DNA from 3 places in the Sporosarcina sp. 6E9 genome. Region 2 is predicted to be linked to each of the others. Evidence: riboswitches for the same ligand, from Rfam matches in the RefSeq annotation. Region 2 holds a riboswitch; each other region holds the start of a gene.
The links. A riboswitch is a leader RNA that binds a small molecule or an ion and turns the genes downstream of it on or off. The one in region 2 is predicted to bind lysine.

Region 1 (6,168 bases), on a different contig from region 2:
GTCATCATAAGAATAGATACTTTCGTCAAGACAGAAGGGGGTATCGATTTCTTTTTGTAATTTTGCATGATCGATTAAATCCCCAGCTGTTAATGGCTGCTCAATCATCATCAAGTTGAATTGATCAAGTTTTTTTAATGTTTCCACGTCTTTTAATGTATAGGCAGAATTCGCATCTACCATTAAAGAGATATCGGGAAACTTTTGCCTAATGCTATCTACAATTTGAATGTCTTTGCCGGGGGCTATTTTCACTTTAATTCGTCGATAATTTTCATCGACTCTTTCTTGAATATTCGTGAGTAAATCATTTATATTCTTTTCAATCCCTAGACTTATCCCAACTTCAATTGAAGATTTTTTGCCACCCAATACTTGGGCGAGTGACAGATTATTTTCTTTCGCGTATAAGTCCCATATCGCGCCTTCTATGGATGATTTGGCTAGATGATTGCGTTTAAATGGTTTAAAGAGTTTTTCTAAGTCGTCCGGATGTTCAATGTCGTTATTAAGAACGATTGGGATAAGAAATTTTTCCAACATGAGTAGACTAGCATCTGTGAATTCTTCAATGTATAGGGGTTCTTTCATTGTCACGCATTCGCCCCAGCCGGTAATCCCATTGTCGCTTTTCACTTCAACTAATGCAAACTCTCTCAGTTGCTGCGTACCAAAGCTTGTGGTAAATGGATGTCGCATGTTCATTGTCATTTTGTACACATTGACTTCAGTAATCTTCATAAATATATCTCCTTTTTAATTTGTATGATCCGAGGAAATGACCAATCGTGTCATGTTTTTTACTCCAAACATTAAAGAGCTATAATTGGAATGTAGTAGGGAGCAAAAAAGAACTAGATACATTATATTTATTCACTAATTCTCGGTTTTGTACCTTGGTTAAGTGAGATCCCCAAGATAGTTATGGCAATGAACGACTAAAGCAAGTGCAAAAAGTAGTTGTAAGGGTATTGGTAAATAGGTGTGGGGGAATCCTGCGGTTCTGATGTAGCACTAGAGGGTGGAGGTAGCTTATGCAAAAGGAAGGGTTTGTCTCATTATGGGGAGGGAAAGCCAATTCTTCAGTGGAATTGGAAAAATTACTAGAAATATTTTATACAGAGAAAGGCGATTTTATTCCATCAAAGTTTGCACAAAGTTTTGGTATTAAGAGGTATGACGATGCTATTAGAGAAGCTGAATTTCACGATGTGGGAGATAACCTACTTAGTCGGCTTTTAGAGGGGTTTTCTTATGATGAAGTTATAATACCTAAGTTTTTGATAGTCTGTAATGACAGATTACAAGAAAAATACAATGTGGTTATTCTATTATATGACTTTAAATATGAAGGAAATAATAAAGAAACCATAATTAATAACAGTAAATTTAAGTTTTTGGGTTCCGTAGAATATATGTAATTTAGATTCATACCTCATTTGGCATTCTGAGGTTTTTCCTCTTATACAGTTCAGTAGTACCAGTCACTCAAACATGAAATGCTGTGTGACTGGCATTTTATTTATAATAAAAATACTTTGAGTTTTATCAGATTGTCGCTTCTTCAAAGCAGTTTATAGCGTGTTTCAGTGAAAGCAATTGTTCTTCATTCAACGGAATCATTGGTAAGCGCGTACTGCCAACTGGGATCCCTTTTAAATTTAGAGCTGCTTTTACAGGTGATGGGCTTGGGGCAGCAAAGAGTGCGTTCATTGCCGGCACGAGTTTTCTATGATCCCTAGCTGCTTGTTCAATATAGCCTCTATTAAAATGCTGAATCATTGTTTGCATTTCATTTCCTAATATATGAGATGCGACCGATACTACGCCTGCTCCGCCGATGGCTAGTACTGGAATTGTTAAGCTGTCGTCACCGCTGTATAAAGAAAAAGTTCTCGGTGTCCGCTCAATTATTTCAGACATCGCATCTAAATCGCCGCTTGCATCTTTGATAGCTACAATATTTGGAATTTCCGATAGACGAACGACTGTATCGACATCGATGCTGGCAGCCGATCGCCCAGGTACGTTATAAAGCATAATTGGTAAAGTAGTGGTTGATGCAATTGTTTTAAAATGTTGGAAAAGTCCTTCTTGACATGGCTTGTTATAGTAAGGCGTCACAAGCATTACCGCATCGACACCCGTTTCATCCGCTAATCTTGTTAATTGTACGGATGCTCTTGTGTCATTCGAACCGGTTCCGGCAATAACCGGCACTCTGCCATTCACTGTTTCTACTGTGAATTTGAATAATTTTACTTTTTCCTCGGTCGTTAAAGTTGGAGATTCTCCAGTCGTACCTGACACGACTAAACTATCCGTTCCATTCTCAATTAAATGTTCTATTAAGTTTCTTGTGGCTTCTAAATCGATTTCTCCTTGCCTGTCAAAAGGCGTCACCATAGCTGTTGCAATTTGTCCGAAATTCATTCTTTCTCCACATCCTATCAATTATTTTGTTGATCAAACAGAGGGAGAAGGGCATTTTGCAAATGAATGCAAAAAAGCAACAACGAGGGCTCGTTGTTGCTCTGAAATAATCATTTATTTCATTGCATGAGATAGCCCTCCATATAGTTTCCTATATGACAATCCTGGACTTATTCAACCCAGAACCAGCTTCGAGACAATAAGGTTCTCTCCACTTCGGCAAATTCCCCTTTTCACAACCTTCACTGGATCCTATTATCCTCAAGTTGTGTACTAATGGTTTTTGCGCCTCTATCCTTATTTCAAGTTTGAAATAAGAGTATGTTTAATTACTACGACTCTACATGTAATCTTGTGAATTTGCAAGTGAAATAGAGTTGCAATTTTCAATACGTTATACTTGGCACTTCAAAAATATCTAATGTTATACTTGAATTTACATGGTGATTCGCTCCTGCTAATTTGTGGCAATCAAAAAAACACTACTAGGAGGATTATTTATGATAAATGATACAGACTTGAAGCATCTACGACGTTGCATCGAACTAGCGAACGTAGCGCTAGAAAAAGGTGACGAGCCATTTGGTTCGGTACTGGTGTCAGCTAACGGGGATGTGCTTGCAGAAGATCATAACCACGTTGGAAGTGGTGATCACACACAACACCCAGAATTTGCTTTGGCACGCTGGGCAGCCGAGAATATGACGATGGAAGATCGAGAGCAGGCGACAGTGTACACTTCGGGTGAACATTGCCCAATGTGTGCTGCGGCCCACGGTTGGGTCGGTTTAGGTCGAATTGTATATGTCAGCTCGTCCAAACAACTGGTCCAGTGGTTGAGCGAAATGGGGGTTGACGTAGCGCAATCGCGCGTTCGTAATCTGGCGATTGAAGATGTTATTCGTGATACTAGAGTAGATGGGCCGGTTCCTGAACTCGCGGAGGAAGTTCGCGAACTCCACCGTCAGTTTTACGCGGGGAAACGTTAAATCCCAATTGACAGAAAACTCCGGTTGTGGTATACTCCAAGGAACTAAATAATAAACTCTTAACTTATTGAGAGAGATGGAGGGAATTGGCCCGACGAAGTCTCAGCAACCTGCCAGGTGGTAAGGTGCTAAATCCAACAGGGGAACCTGAATGATGAGGAGAAATTTTTGTATGCAAACTCTTCTCTCTACTGGGAAGAGTTTTTTATTTAGAAAAAATTTCTGGAGGGTTTTTAATGAAAAAATTACAACAGTTATATGCGGAACGTGAACGATTAAAAGGTCGAGAGGCAACTGGAGTTGCGGGTGCGATGTTAAGGCATCAAAAGATTTCACAAGTAGAGAAAGAAATCGCTTATTACGAACTTGGTGACAGTATCTCTAGGGCAGAAATACAGGAAGAGTTGGCGGAAATTGAATCGTTGCAAGCAGAAATTGACCGTTTAACTGCAGTAGTTACTGAAAGAAGACGTATCTTAAAAACGAGTGTATTTGGTGGTCACGCTGCGATTTAATGGTTAGCTAAACATCTACAGATTCGATATATTATCGAAAAATGAAGGTTTTTTAACATAGAAATGAATTATTGCTATTCGTTTATCGGATTATGGCTATCAATTATTTTCAATAGGTCATACAATTTGATGATCCTGATTTTCCAATAGCTAGGGAACTATTTAATTTACTTTATCAGCAATTCTCTAGATTAAACGGAGCAGCCATTTGTAACGCACAGAAATAGATGAGTCAATTGTATATTTCGACAAAACAAACCCGTAAATGTTAGTAGGAGTCTAACGTTTATGGGGGTTTAATTTAGGTGTTTTTATAAAATGATAAAACAATGAATAGAGGTCGAGGTGTATTTGAGAAAAGTTTAATTATTAATTGGAGACGCCGTAATAAGAGTAGTGGGAATTATTGAAATGCACCCATACGAAAGCCCTATTTTTAGATATATTAGAGTAAATAATAAATTCTGACTTGTAACACATTGTGCGGTGTGTTAAATTAATTAACAATATCGTTTTTGAATCCGCATTCAAAAATTAAATATTAAGATGGGGTCATACAAAATGAAAGAAAGAGTAAATGCATATGATGTGGCAAAACGGGCAGGGGTTTCCCAATCAACTGTTTCCAGAGTATTGAATAATTATTCGCATGTGAAAAAGTCAACGAGAGAAAGGGTTCTTGCTGCGGTAGATGAACTAGGTTTCACACCGGACGAAATTGCAAGAAGTTTAGCGAATAATAAAACGCGGACAATAGGTTTAATCGTAGGAAATATTTCAAACCCCTTTTACGCTGAAACTGCGCATATTATCTTAAGAGAAGCAAGAGATTATGATTATGATGTAATCATTGTGGATACTGATTCAGATGAAAGTAGTTTTGACCGATCAATCCAAACATTAATTGGAAAACGTGTTGATGGAATTATTGTTGCATCTGTGAGAAAAGATAATAAAAAGATTAGTGAGTTATTTAAGTTGAATTTCCCGATAATTTGTTACAATCGAAAAGTTGATGACGATAGGAATACAAACTTTGTTGTAGTAGACAATAAACAGGGAGCTAAAATGGCTGTGAATCATTTAATCCAGCTAAATCATCAAAGAATTGCTTACATTTCGGGCCCTTGTACATATTCTACTTTTAATGATCGGTTTCTTGGTTACCAGTCTGCTCTAAAAGAAAATGGAATCGATTATGATAAACGCTTGGTCTATCAAAACGAACTTTCTTTTGATAAGGTATTTCAGTTTTCACTGGATTTAATGCGGAATCAAAATCGACCTACAAGTTTTTTTGCTTCTACGGACCATATCGCACTAGCAGTAATGGATGCCGCTGCACAGAATGGCCTTCATATACCGTACGACATATCGATTATCGGATTCGACAACATAGATATAGCAAGTAGTCCCTATATTGGTCTAAGTACAATTTCTCAACAAAAGAAAAAGATGGCGTCATTAGTATTAAAAGAACTAATAGCGATAATTGATAAGAAGAGTGATCAATTAATACAAATTACCTTAGAGCCAGAACTACTAATTCGAAAATCAACAGGAATGAATACTCAAATTAGGAATAATAGATAATGAAATGTTTTTACTAGGTTCAGTTAGTAAAGGTGAGTAAGGAGGAAGTTTAACCATGGGTAGATTTAATATACAATCCTACTTCGATTTAACTGATCAGACAGCGATTGTAACAGGTGCAAGCAAAGGAATTGGAAGAGAAATCGCCCTATTATTGGCAGATTGCGGTGCAAACATTGCTTTAATAGCAAGGAATAAAGAAGAATTAGAAGATGTTTCTCGCGAGATTGAAAAGTTAGGAAGAAAGTCTTTGCCAATAACACTTGATTTAACAAATACGAATGAAATCGAAGAAGTGATAAATCGTATTTACAAACATTTTGGGAGAATTGATATATTAATTAACAATGCAGGAATAAATATTCCCGAGCCGGCTGAAGAAGTTACTATTGAAAACTGGGATTTAATTATGAATATCAATTTAAAAAGCGTTTTCTTTACTACTAAAGCCGTAGGTAAGTATATGAAAGAGCGCGACAGAGGAAAAATAATTAATATGTCTTCTCAGATGGCGTTTGTCGGTTATTACAATAGAAGTGCCTATTCAACAAGTAAAGGTGGAATTACCCAACTAACGAAAGCGCTTGCAATCGAGTGGGCTCCCAACAATATCAATGTGAATGCATTAGCACCGACTT
Region 2 (6,168 bases):
ACATGTTTTAAATTCATGAGCTGTACTGAATCGGCAACACGTTCTGGTTCAGCAAGGTCAAGTTCGTTGGGTAGTCCTGTGTTTACCGCACAGAAACGGCAAGCACGCGTACAAGTTGCACCTAATATCATGAAAGTGGCGGTACGGCGTTCACCCCAGCATTCATGGATATTCGGACAGCGGGCCTCTTCACAAACCGTATTTAAATTTTGTTCCCGCATTAACTTTTTAAGTCCTCTGTAGTTTTCATTCGTATTTAATTTAATATTAAGCCACTCTGGTTTTCTTATATGCTCTGACTTTTTTCCACGTTCTGGTCTACATGACACGTTAACCGACTCCATTCTTTCCATTCTAGGTGAAGGATTCACATAATTAGCGCATTTAATTGACTATTTTTAATGTATCACATTTACATTATCTGAACAACCTCGCAACGCCTTATATATTTCTAAAAAAAGAGAGTGCCCATTTTGTTGGGCACTCTCTTACATTATTTATTTCTTCTTGATTTAACCACTGCATTTGTAATACTTGCCGCTAGTCCTCCCCATATGATGAGGATTCCGACGACCATCATTAATATTGCACTAGCACTCATAATGAATCCTCCTTCGTTTCTTCATAATCGGTTTCTTCAATCGTATTCCGCTTCCATTTGAACAATGTGAATATGATCCCCATTACAAGTGCGAACAAGGCAACAGACCAGCCGCCATACAAGATAAATGTATCGCTATATCCTTCGTAGTTACCTAAGGTGCCTTTGTCGTCTATTACATGCAGTTTCATCACGTTTTTGCGTATTAACCCGAACATCATATAACCAAGTACTAACGGCGTAATGAATCCTAAGCAAATTTTCCACCAAGAACGAATTTGAATGTCTGATAATGCGTTTGCATGCCGTTCGAATACATCGACCTTTTTGAAAACCCAAACGATGAGTACTACTTCAACAAGCCCAATCGCCGCTACACCAAATTGGTTGATGAAGTAATCGGCTGCATCTAGGAAATATAGCCCACCGCGTGTTGCAAACAATGTAGAGATTATCGTAGCTAAACCAACCGAGAATATTACCGATTTGCTTCTTGAAATATTAAACTTATCGGATATCCCAGCAATATACGTTTCAGATATAGAAATTAGAGATGATAAACCCGCTAAGACGAGAGACAAGAAAAACATTACCCCGATTAATCCATTCATGCCTGGCATCTCATTAATGATTTGCGGGAAGACAACAAATGCTAAACCAACACCAGCATCGGCCACTTCAGAAACGGCCATATTTGCTTGTGTTGCCATAAACCCTAGCGCAGCGAAAATTCCGATCCCTGCTAGTAATTCAAAGCCCGAGTTCGCAAACCCCGTGATAAAAGCGTTGTTTGTGATATCCGATTTTTTCGGAAGATAACTTGAATACGTGATCATGATTGCGAAGGCAATTGATAAACTAAAGAATATATGCCCGTATGCGGCAACCCAAACGGTTGGATTGGCTAGCTTACTTAAATCTGGTTTAAAAAATGCATCTAATCCAAGCAGGGCTCCATCAAGTGTAACCGCTCGAATAACGACAATTAAAAATACAACGACAAGCGTCGGAATAAAAATCCGGTTCGCTAACTCGATTCCTCTTTTAACACCTGCTAACAAAATAATAAATGCAATTGCCCAAACCAATAAGAGCGGTAATAACACTCCTGGGACATATCCACCAACATCTCCCGGATTTTCAGCTAGTTTTAGGACATCCCCAAATAGGAACCCCTTTGTATCTTCCCCCCACGATAAATTAAACGAATACACCGTGTACTTCATTGCCCATGCAATGATTACAGCGTAGTAGGTCGAGATGACGAATGAGACGAAAATTCCCCACCACCCCATCCATTCTGCTCTCTTTCCACCCATTCGGAAAAAAGAAAGCGGTGCAGATCCCCGGTACTTATGCCCGATGGTGAACTCCATTATCAAAATTGGAATTCCTGCAGTAAGTAATGCAAATAAATATGGTATAAAGAATGCGCCTCCGCCGTTCTCGTACGCTACATACGGGAAACGCCAGATGTTTCCGAGTCCTACTGCAGAACCGACTGCCGCCATGATAAAGCCTGCACGGGTACCCCACTGTGATCGTTGTTTCATACGTTTTCCTCCCCCATTAATCTCAAATACAAATCATTTTTCTGAAGATTTAATCACAGTCTTCTAGTTTAGTATAACTACCTATCTGATAATTGTCAAAATACATTTTACTCCATTAATACTATGAAAAAAATAAAGAAGTGATGACAGTTCATCACTTCTTTATTTTCGATTATCATTTAGTTGTAGCGATTTCCTGTTTATTATTCCGCAAAATCAACACTGTAAATAGAATTATTAATATAATAATTACGACAAGTAAGCCAATCCAAATTATGCCCGTAAAACCTAAGACTAAATAACCAATTCCTGCTATCGCGGCACTGATTAAAGCATAAGGTAATTGCGTCGCAACATGATCTATGTGGTTACAACCAGCACCCGTAGACGAAAGAATCGTTGTATCAGATATCGGCGAACAATGATCTCCAAAAACTGCTCCGGCAAGAACAGCAGCTAACGCTGGCAATAACATTTCAGGTGCTGCGTCAATCATAATTTGGGCAGCAATCGGAATTAGAATACCGAATGACCCCCAAGAAGTACCTGTGGAGAAGGCCATTAAACCGGCAAGGATAAACATGATGACCGGTAAAAATGCAACAGGTAGATTTGCATTCGTCACAACTCCAGACAAATACAAGCCTGTTTCTAACACTGCAATTAAATCGGTTAATGCCCATGCAAAAATTAAGATGAAAACCGCAGGTAACATAGCTTTTAATCCACTAACAAGTGCACGGCCCATAAGTGCATAACTAGCTGTTTCGTTTTGCTTCATTTTCAACAGATACAAACTACCCGCTAAGATTGCGCCTGCTAAACCGCCTGTTACTAAGGATAATGGAACGTCCGTATTTTCAAATATCGACCAAATACTAATGTCCAATCCATCAGCGACACTTGCCAAATAGCCAGTCCACACCATCATCAAAAGTGTCACCGCGACTAATGCAACAATCGGTGCGACTAGGTCTTTCACTCGGCCATGTGAATGCACCGGGAAATCTTCTTTCAATTGTCCTGGAATCTCTTTGTCAGGGCTGTATAATTGGCCTGTTTCAGTTGCAAGCTTTTCATGTTTTTTCATTTCAAATAAATCAATGTCCGTCCAAGCAAAGAAGAAGACGATAGCAAGTGTTGTAATGACATAAAAGTTCATCGGTGCCATCATAATAAATGCCGATAACGGTGAATAGTTAATCGCAGCAGCCCCACCGAAAATCAATGCAAGTTGTCCTATTAAATAAGCTCCCCAACTTGATATCGGCGAAACAACACATATAGGTGCTGACGTTGAATCTATAAAATATGCAAGTTTCGCACGTGAAATTTTATGCTGATCCGTTATCGGTCGAGCGATTTGCCCAACAGCAAGTGAATTAAAGTAATCATCTACGAATATAATAATTCCAAGGAAAACGGTTAGCAGCTTTGCGCCACGTTTCGTTTTTATCCGATGCAAAGCCCACTCAGCAAACGCACGGCTTCCACCAGACAAACTTACAAAGGCAGTAATAACACCTAACAGAAGGATAAATAACATAATATAAATCGTATATGTATTTAAAGCGCCTTCCTCCCAAAAGGAGACAATCATCGCATTCCATAGATTTTGTAAAGATTCCATCGGTGAAAAGGACGCGACTAATAATGCGGCAGAAACAATTCCTGCACCAAGTGACAGCAGAACCCTTCTCGTTGCCAATACCATGAGTATGGCAATTAACGGCGGTAATATAGACAACCATGTTCCAATCATTCTGTATTTCCTCCATTTCGTAAGGTGAGGTATTTAGGAATTAAAAAAACCGGTCCATTCGCATACTAAATGCATTGGGAACCGGCTTTCTCTACGTTATCGTTTTGTTGGATAAATTGATAATTATCAAACGCACGATTTGTAGCTCATCATACGCGCATTTATTCGCAATATGACAGTGTCATCCCTATTCGGAATGACCCCAGCTTAAGCGGATTGACAAGTCACTTAAACTTCGGCAAAGCTTCCTTTTACACACGGTCTTCGAATGTCATTCTCGCGTGTGTGACTCATAAGCAATGCAGCCTCTACCCTATCGATATTTTTTTCTATAGCTAATACTAACATGATTTACTCGAAATTTCAACATGACCATTTACTCCCCTTGAGGAAGTGGTACTGGAACTTCGAATTGCGCGCCCCCTGCACCATCACCGGAACTGAAAATATGCGGTACAGCTCCCTGAACTAAACCAATTGCAACGGGAATTTTCTGTTCGACAACAGCTGTTTTCGTTGCGAGTGGGACAATAATCTCTACATTTACCCGTAGTATAATATTTACTTCAATATAAGCATTATTTATCCCAAATTGTTCTATCGATGCTGCTACATTTGCTTGCACGTCCCCGATCACGTGAAAGCGAATTGGAATTTTCGGCCCAAGGTTTCCTAACAACGGAATCCCTGTCGCCTGCCCTAACGGCAAATAAAAGACAACACCGCCTTGATCTTCCATTTTCACTGGGTCATATTCTATATCATCAAGTGGCAACATATCTAGGTTCCCAGCTTCTGCTTGTGCCAAATGCATCTCAACTAAATTTCTTGTATCGGCTAATACTCTATTAATAATTTCCGTATTGAATTTAGTTGTCACCATATTTGAAGTTTCCGTTGGGACATGTTCAATGATGTCATTGACGTCTAGGATATTGGCAATCCTCGTACTAATCGCTTGATTAATGACGTGTGCTGCAATTTTTCGCGTTTGGATTTCTGCATATCGAACATAAGTTGGCGTAAGTCTTGCATTAACCAAAAAGAAGAAAAAAACAATCGCCAATAAGATTGCTGGGATTAAAAGCGGCATCAAACTGCGCTTTCGGCGCTTGGATTTTCGTCTTACCTGTCCTTGTAATCTCAAAACGACTCCTCCTGCTATAGATTATGCTTAGAAGGAGCCGATGATTCTTTGAAATATTTACGTCCATAGTCACTTGCAATATCTCGTATTAATTCGGGCATATAATAATCCTTTTTTGCGTGTTGAAGCGATGGAAAAAAGAAGCCAAAAGTAAACATATCAAGTGTGGCTAGTGTATAAATCTCGCCCGGCACTACTTCGCGATTACCCGCGAACAGTTGCCCGTGTCTATTTTTATATAATCTTTCATAGATCATTGCGCCCATTAGCGCCCCTCGGAATCCTAATCCCTTAACCGTGATCTGTGGCCAGTCTTCATTCAACGATAACTCGTGGATTTTCAGCAACTCAGTTCCTTCTAGCGGTATCACACAGACATTGATCGGGTGAGGAAGTATTGAATGCATATTCTCTTTTGTTACCCAGCCTTTATCTAAACTACCAAGAAATATTCCAGCATTAAAGATAGCGCAATCCGCTTTTGTATAATCAATTAAAGCACGCCCAAAAAAAGCAGATAACGGACTCGGCGCAAACAAATTTTGCTTTAACGGACTTGGATTATAAAAAAGCTTTTCTTGCATCGCTTGTTTCCCTAATTCCAGTACCGCATTCAGATTTTGAACATCATCATCGTTAACCGGGAGCGTTTCAGACGGATATAAAGTAGCGCTCATATTATCAATCCTACGCCTCACTTCGTCGAACACAATTGAAACATGGCCTGTGTAGTCCCCATACTTCCCTGTCGCTGCTAGCAGGGTATTCCCAACAAACTCGCCTTCAGTGAATAGGTGATGCGTATGGGCTCCTAATATAACGTCAATGTGGGGACACGCTTTTGCCAACTCTTCGTCCTCGGTAACACCCATATGCGATAAGCAAATAATAATATCTGTCTGCGTCGCAATTTTCTCTGCGATTTCTATTAATTTCTCCCGCGGCGGTAATATCCTCCACCCCAATGTTGCATAGAACTGCTTATATAGTGCTGTCGCACCGATCACGCCAACTTTCGTTCCTCTGTCAGTTTCATATATTTTATACTCGGTCGCCCAATGCGGATATTCGCCATCCAAATCCACCAGATTCCCTAGAATTACAT
Region 3 (6,168 bases), on a different contig from region 2:
CGGTCCATTAAGTGAATAATTTCCGGTGCTGCGTCTGTCATCGCCTTTACAGGTGGTTGGTTCGCTAAAAAGTCTCCCCCGTAAACAGTGTCATCGAAGTGGATTGCAGGTGAATCGCCTTCTCCCTTCGTGTTAACCGCACCGTTTATGCCTCCTTGAGCACATACGGAGTGGGAACGTTTTACCGGAACAAGTGAAAACAAGTCAACTGAGACGCCTTCTTCTGCTGCCTTGATTGTTGCCATCAAGCCTGCAAGACCTCCGCCGACAACAATCATTCTGCCTTTAGCCATTAATGTTTCACTCCTCAAAGTGTAAATAATCTCATAAAAACTTTAACTATCGTAAATTAAGTAAATGCAAGTAGGGCTTGTACACCGATTACAGAAAGGATTACAAATACTCCGCCTGTAATGTACGCCACAATTTGCTGTGAACGAGGTGATTGTGTAATTCCCCAAGTTACTAAGAAACCCCATAATCCGTTCGAAAGATGGAACGTCGCTGCGATAACACCTGCAATATAAAATGCAAGCATGAATGGGCTAGCTAAAATGTCAGCCATCATATCGAAGTTTACGTCAGCCCCAAGTGCTTTCTGAATTCTTGTTTCCCAGATATGCCATGCAATGAACACAACTAAGAAAACACCCGTCACACGTTGCCAGAAGAACATCCAGTTACGGAATGTACCATACTTCTTGACGTTACTTTTAAATGTGAATGATATGTAGACACCGTAAAACGCATGAAGCATCAATGGGATATAAATAATGAACCATTCAAGAAAAAGCACAAATGGTAAATTCCCCATGAAATCTGAAGCCGCGTTAAACGCATCAGCACCGCGCGTTGCAAAATGGTTGATCACCAAATGTTGTACGACAAAAAGTCCAACTGGAATGATTCCAAGCAACGAATGTAGACGGCGAATGTAAAAATCCGATTCTCTCAACAAATCTTTTACCCTCCCTTATTACTGAGGACTCCAGCTCGTGGTCGACACCAAAAGTTCATGAAGAACCGTTGACCGAATCCCTCTTCATGTTACAATAATATGACATGTCTATTGTACTCCTCCAATTTGAAGAGGTCAAGATGTGCCTTAATTCTAAACAATTAACTTCTCTAGTTAGCTACCACTTTTTTGGAAGGATTGCATGCAAAAATGAAAACTATCAATAGCGGAACGCCGACTCGATTCGGCTATGAAATTATTCGTGATCATGTCTTGCCTAGCATTCTAGGTAATAATGAAGCAGAAATACTTTATTGGGCTGGGAAAGAAATTGCGCGGAAGTTCCCGATATTCACAACTGATGAACTCCCCTCTTTCTTTGTAGAAGCCGGATGGGGTACCCTGACACTTGAAAAACTTTCCAAACACGAAGCCTTTTACAAACTAACAAATGAATCCTATTCATTGAAAATTCAAGAACGAACCTATCATCTAGAATCTGGTTTTATTGCCGAGCAGTATCAAAAAGTAAACGGCGTTCTCACCGAATGTTTTGCCGAACAAATCCATAAAGGCGAATATGTACAATTTCATGTAAAATGGGACTTGAAAACAAAAATATGAAACAACAAAGGCAGCATCTCATTGTAGATGCTGCCTTTTATCATTTAATATACATTTGCCAGACTGAATTCTTTATGTAAAACAGCAACAGCCTTTTCCGTATCTGATCCTGGAATGACGACAGAAATTTTAATTTCCGATGTGCTGACCATTTTTATAGGAACGGACGCATTACGTAATGTGTCGAACATTTTGGCTGCGACGCCTGGATTTGACACCATTCCACTTCCGACAATCGATACTTTTGCTAAGCCGACTTCAAAATCAGCACGGCGATAACCGAGTTCATGTTTGTTCATTTCCAAAACATTTACTGCCTCTGCAAAATCTTCGTTTTTAATCGAAAAGGAAACTGAAGGTTGCTCGCCCTCCATGATTGTTTGTACGATAATGTCAACATTAATATGATGTTCTGCGAGCTTCGTGAAAACATTCGCAAGTGATCCGTTGTATGGAACATCATACATCACTGTAATGCGAACAATTTCATTTTCAAAAGCGACACCACGCACGATAAGATTGTTTTCCAATTCGATTTCCTCCTTAATCACAGTCCCTGCCCCGTCAACATGTGCTGGACGTACTCTTAGTGTCAAATTATGATTTTTAGCGAATTCTATCGCTCTTGGATGAAGCACGCCTGCCCCTAAATTAGCGAGTTCAAGCATTTCATCATATGATATTTCAAGAAGTTTTCGTGCATCGCTAATTACTCTTGGGTCTGTCGTAAAGACACCTTCAACGTCTGTATAAATGTCACAACATGATGCCTCAAGCGCAATTGCAATCGCTACTGCACTTGTATCGGAGCCCCCACGACCCAGCGTTGTCAACTCGCCTTCTTGATCAATTCCTTGAAAGCCTGTAATGACAGCAACGCCGCCAGATTCAAGAATTTTGTTTACTTTTTTGGGTTCCACGTTTTCAATTCGCGCATTTCCATGCACCGATTCAGTTTGCAAACCTGCTTGCCAGCCTGTAAACGAGTTCGCGGGAATTCCTTTAGCCGAAACGGCCATGGCTAGTAAAGAGGCAGTCACTTGTTCGCCCGTCGATATTAACATATCAAGTTCCCGACGCTCGGCATTGGCATTGACGCCTTTTGCTAACGCTAATAAATCATCCGTCGTTTTGCCCATCGCAGAAACGACGACAGCTACTTGTTTACCCCGCCTGACTTCGTCAACAATTAACGAAGCCGCCCGTTCAATTCGTTCTTCATTTGCAACTGATGTTCCGCCAAATTTCATAACAATACGTTCCAAAACTCCACCGACTTTCTCCTGTACGCAAAAACAGCCCCCATATGTATATGAGAGCTGGTCCGATTTGGGATACGCCTAAGAAGCGTCTCCGTCGGGATAGCTCTCCAGGTAATATATTTCCTGACAAATTTCCGCTTATTCAACGAAAATCCAGTAGGCAATCGCTAACAGGCAATCACATACTTCGGCAAATACACCTTTCCATCCCAATCATTAGGCTGTCACCTTCATGGAATATACTCTTTGCATCCGCGCCTCTATCCTCACTAAGAGGGTTATTCTATTGTGAATAAACTTCAACTAGTGAAAGAAATTCAGTGAATTCACTTTATCACATTATTTTTCACTTTGCAATTCTTCTTGAAAATAGGTTTCTATCGATTCTGCTAAACTTTTTGGCATACCCGATTCTTGCAATTCTGAAGAAGAAGCTTCACGAATCTTTTTCACCGATCCAAAATGTTTTAGCAATTGTGTTTTTCTTTTTGGACCAACGCCTGGAATATCATCGAGTACTGAAGTTATTGAATTCGCCCCTCGTCGTTGTCTATGGAAGGTAATGGCGAAACGATGCACTTCATCTTGAATACGTTGCAATAGATAAAATGCTTCGCTAGTACTCTTTAGCGGAACAACTTCAATCGGATTCCCATATAAAAGTTGTGAAGTTTGGTGTTTATCATCTTTTGCAAGTCCGGCAATCGGTATCGATAAACCAAGTTCATCCTCAATCACGCTACGCGCAACTTCCATATGCCCTTTCCCGCCGTCAATAACAATTAAATCCGGTAATGGCAATTCCTCTTTTAATACTCGCGTATATCTGCGTCGAACGACTTCGCGCATCGCAGCATAATCGTCATGCATCGCGGCAGTTTTCGTTTTATATTTTCGATAATCTTTTCGGTTCGGTTTGCCGTCTACAAATGAAACCATTGCAGATACTGGATCTGCTCCGTACGTATGTGAATTATCAAAAGCCTCGATACGGAAAGGTACTGCAATGTTCATCGCTTCACCAAGATCCTCACACGCTCCAATTGTACGCGACTCTTGGCGCTCAATCAGCTGGAACTTTTCAGATAACGATATTTTCGCGTTTTTAGTCGCAAGATCCACAAGGCTTTTCTTTTTCCCACGTTGCGGAATATAGACATTAATATCAAGTAACTTTCGTACAATTTCCGCATCGACGGTCGTTGGAAGTAATATCTCCCTAGGTTTTATATGATTGGACACGGAATAAAACTGGCCGATAAATGTTAGCATTTCTTCATCTGGATCTTGATACAGCGGGAATATCGAAACGTCGCGCTCGATCAACTTTCCTTGACGAACAAAAAATACTTGAACGCACATCCAACCTTTATCAACAGCGTAGCCAAAAATATCACGATCCGTAAAATCATTCATCGTCATCGTTTGTTTTTCCATGACCATTTCGATGTTTGTAATTTGATCCCGATATTCTTTTGCGCGTTCAAACTCAAGGGCTTCTGCGGCCAAAGTCATTTTCTCGGTCAAGTCTTTTTTCACTTCTTTATATCCGCCGTTTAAAAACCGGGTTATATTGAGCGTCATTTCTTTATAGGTATCTTCTTCGACCTCGTTAATACACGGTGCAAGACATTGCCCAAGATGGTAGTAGAGACACGCCCGATTCGGTAATACTTCACATTTTCGATAAGGATAAATACGGTCGAGTAGCTTTTTTGTTTCGGTTGCCGCGAAAGCGTTCGGATACGGACCAAAATACTTCCCTTTACCTTTTTGGACACGTCTCGTAATTACTAATTTCGGATGACGTTCTGCCGTTATTTTCAAATATGGATATGATTTATCGTCTTTTAACATGACGTTATATTTAGGGTCATATTGCTTAATTAAGTTTAATTCAAGAACGAGCGCTTCGATATCTGAAGAAGTGATAATCGTTTCAAAATCGACTATTTCAGTGACAAGTCGCTGTGTTTTCCCGTCATGACTTCCCGTAAAATAACTACGAACACGTTGCTTCAATACCTTTGCTTTTCCAACATAAATAATAGTCCCTTGGCGATCTTTCATTAAATAACAGCCAGGGTGATCAGGAAGAATGGCTAATTTTTCTTTTAGATAATCATTCATTTATATTTCACCTACTAAAAAACTGGGAACCTATAGAGGAACCCAGTTTTGAATACTTTCATGTTACGCGTGTTTTTCGATTAGTTGTGCTAGCGCTTCTTTTGGTTGGAAGCCGACAACTTTGTCAACGACTTCGCCGTCTTTGAAAAGGAGTAGCGTCGGAATTGACATAATGCCATATTCTCCAGCAGTTCCTTGGTTTTCATCAACGTCTACTTTTACAATCTTCGCTTTACCTTCAATTTCTCCGTCAAGTTCTTCAAGAACCGGAGCAATCATTTTACACGGTCCGCACCAAGGTGCCCAGAAATCTACAAGTACTACGCCTTCTTTAACGTTTTCTGCGAAATCTTTATCGCTTGCATTAATAATAGCCATTTAAAAAATTCCTCCTTTTATCTACAACTTCTATTTAATTGTAACACGCGACAAAATTAGACTCGAAATATATGCCTATGTAGGGAAATTTGTACTTGGGAATTTTTATTCAGTTATATGCTTTGAAATTCACTACGGCGCTAGGAAAAGATTGAACTGTATCTTTCCGCACTTGGTTGATGACTTCCGCAAGAAGCCTACACTGGATTGTTGTTTGTAGTTAATTGACGTTTCTATTGTTGTAGATTTTTAATCTTAAAATTCTATCAATACCTGTATAGCTAAGATTTTTTTATTTATACGTATTCAATACAAATGAATTTCCACATTTGAAAGTGGGGACTGAGCATCCTTCTTTATATAATGATATTAGTTGATTGGAGTGCAGGGTGGCGACTCCCACAGAAACGGATCTAATAAAAAAATGGGGACATGAATAGTGCAGCATTATCTACGTTATTATTTTGCTTGCACTAATTACCGGTTTGCTTGCACTCAGACGGGTTTTCCTTGCACTTGAAAGGGTTTTGGTTGCACTTACACGACATTTGCTTGCACACAAATGATTTTGCTTGCAAGTCGGGACCTTCTAACCACATAAAAACTGATGACTAAGCAACTCGTTAATTAGACATCGTTAATTAACTGGCCCAATTCAATGAAATTAGTTGATTTGCGTGGAGGGCGGCGACTCCAGCGGGATGAAGCGGGACATATGGAGAAAGAAGTTCATTTCTCCTTTGGTGAGACCCCGCAGTGGAGCGCTAGCGACCGAGCAGGCTCACCGCCCGCCCCGTGGAACGCGTCCGCCTGGAA

Region 1: another riboswitch for lysine. It lies ahead of dapA (4-hydroxy-tetrahydrodipicolinate synthase); the one in region 2 lies ahead of J4G36_RS14670 (Na+/H+ antiporter NhaC family protein).
Region 3: another riboswitch for lysine. It lies ahead of J4G36_RS03650 (aspartate kinase); the one in region 2 lies ahead of J4G36_RS14670 (Na+/H+ antiporter NhaC family protein).

The regions. Positions count from the first base shown of each region.
Region 1 covers NZ_JAGEMN010000001.1:214,328-220,495, forward strand. The annotation lists gene menC (o-succinylbenzoate synthase) at 1-741, opposite strand, end outside; gene J4G36_RS01285 (immunity 22 family protein) at 1,035-1,421, shown strand; gene dapA (4-hydroxy-tetrahydrodipicolinate synthase) at 1,549-2,433, opposite strand; lysine riboswitch at 2,558-2,735, opposite strand; gene J4G36_RS01295 (nucleoside deaminase) at 2,934-3,422, shown strand; SAM riboswitch class I at 3,484-3,583, shown strand; gene J4G36_RS01300 (hypothetical protein) at 3,659-3,937, shown strand; gene J4G36_RS01305 (LacI family DNA-binding transcriptional regulator) at 4,499-5,530, shown strand; gene J4G36_RS01310 (SDR family NAD(P)-dependent oxidoreductase) at 5,586-6,168, shown strand, end outside.
Region 2 covers NZ_JAGEMN010000004.1:36,972-43,139, forward strand. The annotation lists gene lipA (lipoyl synthase) at 1-353, opposite strand, end outside; gene J4G36_RS14660 (methionine/alanine import family NSS transporter small subunit) at 494-601, opposite strand; gene J4G36_RS14665 (sodium-dependent transporter) at 598-2,154, opposite strand; gene J4G36_RS14670 (Na+/H+ antiporter NhaC family protein) at 2,330-3,916, opposite strand; lysine riboswitch at 4,051-4,235, opposite strand; gene yunB (sporulation protein YunB) at 4,293-5,063, opposite strand; gene J4G36_RS14680 (bifunctional metallophosphatase/5'-nucleotidase) at 5,078-6,168, opposite strand, start outside.
Region 3 covers NZ_JAGEMN010000001.1:690,554-696,721, reverse strand. The annotation lists gene sdhA (succinate dehydrogenase flavoprotein subunit) at 1-293, opposite strand, end outside; gene J4G36_RS03660 (succinate dehydrogenase cytochrome b558 subunit) at 350-958, opposite strand; gene J4G36_RS03655 (YslB family protein) at 1,169-1,582, shown strand; gene J4G36_RS03650 (aspartate kinase) at 1,627-2,847, opposite strand; lysine riboswitch at 2,937-3,115, opposite strand; gene uvrC (excinuclease ABC subunit UvrC) at 3,184-4,974, opposite strand; gene trxA (thioredoxin) at 5,038-5,352, opposite strand.